Regions from separate parts of the Marinicrinis sediminis genome, predicted to be linked through region 1. Evidence: riboswitches for the same ligand, from Rfam matches in the RefSeq annotation. Region 1 holds a riboswitch; the other holds the start of a gene.

Region 1 (3,174 bases):
ACCATGCCTGATCCACCTGTTGCCAGAACCAGTGCAGTATCGGCATGATTCATCAAGTATTGCGTCGCTTCCAGGGAAGGAACCTCTACCCATTGAATGATATGTTCTGGCGCTCCTGCTTTCACTGCTGCTTCATAAACCGTTTTTGCGGCTTCAGCGCTACATTTTTGAGCAGATGGATGGAAAGCAAAGATAATCGGGTTTCTTGTTTTTGCAGAGATCAGGGATTTAAACATCGTGGTCGATGTCGGGTTCGTTACCGGCGTTACCCCTGCAACGATCCCAACTGGCTCCGCAACCTGCTTGTAGTTCTCATATGGATTGTCAGCAATGACGCCAACGGTTTTGTCATATTTAATGCTGTGGTAAATATATTCTGTAGCAAAGATGTTTTTGGTGATCTTGTCTTCATAAACGCCGCGACCCGTTTCGGTAACAGCCATTTTGGCCAGTTCCATGTGACGATCAAGACCTGCGAGCGCCATTTGTTTGACGATCTCGTCAACCTGCTCCTGATCCAGCTTCATGAATTCTTCCAGGGCCTTCTTTGCATTATTCATCAACACATCGACTTGCTTCTGAGCTGTTTGTTGCTCGTTTGCTTTTTTCTCTGTCACATTCATGTTCTCCGCCTCCTATTGGATAATCGAACGCTCACATCATGGTGCGTGTTCTTTATGACTCTATCTTAGTTTTTTTTCGATGGACTCACTATGACAATTGTCACAACGCCTGAACGCAAACGCGTGATTGTGTGTCTTTTTTGTGAAAACTTTCACAAAGTATGGGAGGTCTTTCCCTTACTGCTGCACCTTGATCACGATTTGTCATTTCATTTTATGATATGAACATCCGAAACTTTGTTAATTGTAATCCTCCAGGCCGGGAAACACTGTGAGCTGACTCACATGAACTGAGAACGAAACGTGACGACTGGTAGACATCCGCTGATTTTGTCGATATAATGGTAACGAAATCTTCAAAAGGTGCATATCACCATATACGATACATGCGGGGGTGCTGGAATTGGCCGGCTGAGAATCGTGTCCCTTTAAGACACATACCCTTCACCTGATCTGGGTAATGCCAGCGTAGGGAGCGAAGCCTGTTATTAATCATGACTGTTTTCAAACACAATCGTGAGGCGCTTCCTGCGGGAGGCGTCTTTTTTGTATGGTGATCTATGTGTTTTTCGTGTCAAGATTTTATGTATGCATACCTATATAGATAAAGGAGAGAATTCAACTAATGAACATGATGACAAAACGATCCGGTATTCTAATGCTGATTGCGGTCCTGATGCTGTCCCTGCTCGCCGCATGCGGACAAGGCAACAACGAGAATGGAGAGGCAACCAATACGCAGTCTGAGAACCAGAACGAGGCCGCGGCTAATGGCCATAACGATGAAGAAAACACTGACTCCGCCACAGATTCAAATGAGAAGAAAGAGAAACAAAAGGTAACCGTTGTCCTCGACTGGACACCGAATACGAATCATACCGGTCTCTATGTCGCGCAAGCGAATGAATATTATGAAGAAGCCGGACTCGAGGTTGAGATCATCCAGCCTGGCGATGCTGGTGCTGCGAATCTTGTAGCGGCCGGTCAGGCAGATTTCGGTGTCAGCTACCAGGAGGAAGTCACCTATGCACGGACAGGAAGCGAGCTGCCAATCGTATCGATTGCCGCTGTTATTCAGCACAACACTTCCGGCTTTGCCGCTCCGGTAGAGAAAAATATCAAATCACCAAAAGACTTTGAAGGCAAAACCTACGGAGGCTGGGGCAGTCCAGTTGAAGAACAGGTAATGGATTCCCTCATGCGCACAGAAGGTGCGGATGTAAGCAAGGTAGATTTCATTTCACTTGGCGACAGCGACTTTTTCGCTGCCACGGAGCGCGATATTGATTTTGCATGGATTTTCTATGCTTGGACGGGCATTGAGGCCGAACTTCGCGGCAAATCCATTGACATGATTTATTTGCAGGACTATGCAGAAGAACTGGATTATTATACGCCAGTGCTGATCACCAACGAAAATCTCATTGCCGAGCAACCTGAACTGGTCCAATCTTTCATGAACGCAACAACCGAAGGCTATGAGTTCGCCATGCGTGAACCGGACAAAGCCGCTGAGATTCTGATTGAAGCTGAACCTGAGCTGAACGCAGAGCTTGTCAAAGCCAGTCAAGAGTGGCTCGCAGATCAATACCAGGCGGACGCACCGCGCTGGGGTGAACAGAAAGAATCCGTTTGGAACAACTATACTCAGTGGATGCTAGACAATGAACTGCTGGAAAAGCCGATGGATATCAGCAAAGCGTATACCAACGACTTTTTGCCTGCACAGGGTGAATAACGAGAGGAGCATGTCACCATGGCTAACGCACTTGTAAGTATTCAGATTATCCCGAAAACGAAGGATGGCGAGGATGTCATCCCCTATGTAGACAGAGCGATCGAAATCATCCATCAGTCCGGTATTAAATATGAAGTCCACCCGCTGGAAACGACGATGGAAGGTGAGCTTTCAGATTGTATGAACATTATCCAGCGCATGAACGAAGCGATGATTGAAATGGGATCGCCGAACGTGATTTCCCAGGTCAAGATTTATTACAATCCTGAAGGAGCATCCATGGATGTGCTGACGGAGAAATATCGATGAAGAAATGGAAAAAGGGATTGCAAAAAGGATGGCCAGCATGCACAGCGGCCATCCTTCTCCTTATGTGCTGGGAATGGGGCATTCGGCTCGACTGGATTTCTGTTCCTTCCTATATACTGCCTATGCCCAGTGAAATCGGGGTCACATTTGTTCAGGATTTTGGCACGCTCATGGAGAAGACAGGAAACACTGTGAAGCGGGTGCTGATCGGGTTTGCCATTGGCTCAGGGATCGGCATCACGACCGCGGTGCTGATGCATCTGATTCCGTTTACCCATCGGCTGCTATACCCGTACCTGATTGTATCGCAGAATATTCCCATCATCGCGCTGGCCCCGCTGCTGGCCATCTGGTTCGGATTCAATCAGGCACCCCATCTCATTATTATTACGCTGGTCTGTTTTTTTCCGGTCGCGATTTCCGGCCTGAGCGGATTTGCCCAAACGGATCGCATGATGCTGTCGTATATGCGCATGTCTGGCGCCAGTCGCTGGCAATTCTTCA
Region 2 (3,174 bases), on a different contig from region 1:
GCTCTCTCCGGATCAAGGGACAGGTGGAACTGGTCTCTCCAGCGGAATTCGAAGCGAGCCTTGGACAAGGCATCATCCCTGCGCTGCGCATGTGGATGACCTTTCGCCAAATCTGCCGCATGAGCAGCAATCTTGTAAGCCATCAGCCCTTCCTTCACATCCTCCTTGTTTGGTAGGCCGAGATGTTCCTTCGGTGTGACATAACAGAGCATGGCTGTACCGAACCAGCCGATCATCGCGGCTCCAATGGCCGAGGTAATATGGTCATAGCCGGGCGCAATATCTGTCGTCAATGGCCCCAGCGTATAAAAAGGCGCTTCCTGACAAATCTCCATCTGCTTGTCGACATTTTCCTTGATCATATGCATCGGCACATGTCCGGGTCCTTCAATCATCACCTGCACATCATGCTCCCAGGCGATCTTCGTCAATTCACCCAGCGTCTCCAGTTCAGCAAATTGCGCTTCGTCGTTGGCATCGGCAATGGAACCCGGGCGAAGGCCGTCTCCGAGAGAAAAAGCCACATCATACCGCTTCATGATCTCGCAGATTTCTTCGAAATGGGTATACAGGAAATTTTCCTGATGATGAGCCAGACACCATGCAGCCAGGATGGATCCCCCTCTGGATACAATGCCGGTTGTGCGTTTCGCGGTGAGATGAATGTACGGCAACCGGACGCCTGCATGAATGGTGAAATAATCGACGCCTTGCTCTGCCTGTTCGATCAGAGTATCCCGATAAACTTCCCAGCTGAGATCCTCAATGATGCCATTCACCTTCTCCAGTGCCTGGTAAATCGGAACGGTCCCCACCGGCACCGGACAATTGCGAATAATCCATTCACGAGTCGTATGGATATGCTTGCCGGTGGACAGATCCATAATATTGTCTGCTCCCCAGCGAATCGCCCAAGTCATCTTCTCTACCTCTTCCTCAATGGAAGACGTAACCGCAGAATTGCCGATATTGGCATTCACCTTGGTATGGAAATTGCGGCCGATAATCATCGGTTCGCTCTCAGGATGGTTAATGTTGCTCGGAATGATCGCACGCCCTTCCGCTACTTCCTTGCGTACAAACTCGGGCTCGACTCCTTCCCGAATCGCGATGAATTCCATTTCCGGTGTAATCATCCCTTTGCGTGCATAATGCATTTGTGTGACGTTTTGCCCTGCTTTGGCCCGCACAGGCTGTCGTTTCAGACCTGGAAACTGCAGTTTCTCATGCTCTGCGTCCAGCTGCTTCACCCCATCATCCTGCGGCTTGATCAGTCGGCCTTCATACGATTCCACATCCCCACGCTCTGCGATCCAGTTCTGACGGATAGGAGGCAGTCCTGCCTTGACATCCAGCTGCTGCTCCGGGTCTGTGTAAGGTCCGCTCGTATCATACACCGACAATGGCGGGTTCTGTTCTGCTCCTGCATCCGTGACGGTCGGCGACTGGGAAATCTGGCGCATCGGAACACGCAGATCCTCCCTGCTCCCCTCTACATATACTTTCTGGCTTCCTGGCAACGGCTTAATGTGCACCTCATGCGGCGTCATCGCTTGATTATTCTTCATTCGTCCTCTTCCTCTCCTCTCGATTCGTTGTGCTGCCAAACAAAAAAACCGCTCCAACGTGGGAGCGGTTTCGAAAGACGTATCGATTCACAGGCGATTCACAGCATACAGCTGTCCGTCATCACGATCAGGTCATGCCCTTTCTGCTTCAAAGCAGAGCACATATGACATGATCATCACGATGCCTGGTGAATGGCTACATTTCCGTCCACTTTCCTACGCTGGTATGATCCAGATCAGGTTCAAAGGGACCAAGACCGGAAGGTCTTATCTCAGCCCGAAGGCGCCCCTAGTGGTACATGTGAGAGATGTGCGCAGCACGCCACATCTCATCCATCCGTACTTCAAGTTATGCGGTTCTACTAATTAAAATACCTTTCTTTTCCTCAAGTTGTCAACCATATCGGACCGATTTCACAGCACGGATCATCATCACTTGTTCTCTTTCCCACTCTTTTACTCACTCTCTATCTCACTCTTTGACTTCCTTTCTATCTCACTTTCTGATCCCTACATCGCGTCCCAGATCATTTTCACACCGACGAAAATGAGAACGATCCGGAGCAATATGACCAGCCCGTTATTGTTTAGCTTCTGATTGAGCCAAGCGCCCCATTTCCCGCCGAACCAGGCACCGGGAACGAGCAGGGCCATGAGCAGCCAGTCGACATTGCCGAGCTGAATATGGGTAATCGAGCTGACCGTAGCCGACAGGGTAATCATGAACATCGAGGTCGCAACCGCCACCCGAGCCGGAAACTGAAACAGCAGGATCATGGCTGGAACCATCAACGAACCGCCCCCAATACCGAACAAACCGGAGATCAGTCCCACTACAAAACCGATCAGTACCCCGACGAGCAAGGGATAGCGATAAGCCTCCCCGTCCGCCGGGTCAGCAGGGCGCCCTTCGACCATCCATCTGCCACGTAGTGGAATCGGCTTTAGGCGGTTTCGGAAGAGGAGAAGGAACGAAACCGCAATCATGAACAGGCCAAAGTAAAGATAAAACCCGTTCACATCCAGCCGCTTGTTCAGCAAGGCGCCGATGATGGCACCAGGACCACTGCCCGCAAACAGCACGAGTCCGCTTTTGACATCCACCTTCTTCTGCTTGAGGTAGGCGGTCGTCGAGGAAAGTCCGGTAAAAATAATGACAAACAACGAAGTGCCGACCGCGATCTGAGGCGTCACATAGGCTAAATCTGATACGACCGAGGCCATATAGAGCAAGGCAGGCACGACGATAATGCCGCCGCCAAGCCCGGCGATGCTGCCTACTGTTCCCCCGATGATCCCGATGAGCACGAGCAGCGCATAAATCATTCACTCACCCTCTTCTTTTCTTCAGGCATGATCCTGCGATTTTCGATAACTGCCGGGCGTTTGACCCGTACTTTTCTTGAATGCCTGCACGAAGTAGGAGGGATCATTATAGCCGACATGCAGGGCGATATCCTTCACATTGACCTTCTGATTGGTCTCCAGCATTTCAATCGCCTTCTCCATTCTGACATGCACCAGATATTCAGACAGTCGCTGACCTGTCACCTGCTTGAACATGCGGCTCAAATAGGAGGGGCTGACATAATAATGATGACGAGCA

Evidence for each region. Region 1 has a riboswitch for thiamine pyrophosphate ahead of ACFSUC_RS03205 (ABC transporter substrate-binding protein). Riboswitches for the same ligand answer to the same signal wherever they lie in the genome.
Region 2: it holds a riboswitch for thiamine pyrophosphate, as region 1 does, so the genes downstream of both, thiC (phosphomethylpyrimidine synthase ThiC) here and ACFSUC_RS03205 (ABC transporter substrate-binding protein) in region 1, are expected to answer to the same signal.

The regions. Positions count from the first base shown of each region.
Region 1 covers NZ_JBHUMM010000005.1:35,184-38,357, forward strand. The annotation lists gene adhE (bifunctional acetaldehyde-CoA/alcohol dehydrogenase) at 1-623, opposite strand, end outside; TPP riboswitch at 1,004-1,115, shown strand; gene ACFSUC_RS03205 (ABC transporter substrate-binding protein) at 1,255-2,361, shown strand; gene ACFSUC_RS03210 (MTH1187 family thiamine-binding protein) at 2,380-2,670, shown strand; gene ACFSUC_RS03215 (ABC transporter permease) at 2,667-3,174, shown strand, end outside.
Region 2 covers NZ_JBHUMM010000042.1:83,741-86,914, forward strand. The annotation lists gene thiC (phosphomethylpyrimidine synthase ThiC) at 1-1,568, opposite strand, end outside; TPP riboswitch at 1,765-1,869, opposite strand; gene ACFSUC_RS13555 (sulfite exporter TauE/SafE family protein) at 2,079-2,894, opposite strand; gene ACFSUC_RS13560 (response regulator transcription factor) at 2,916-3,174, opposite strand, start outside.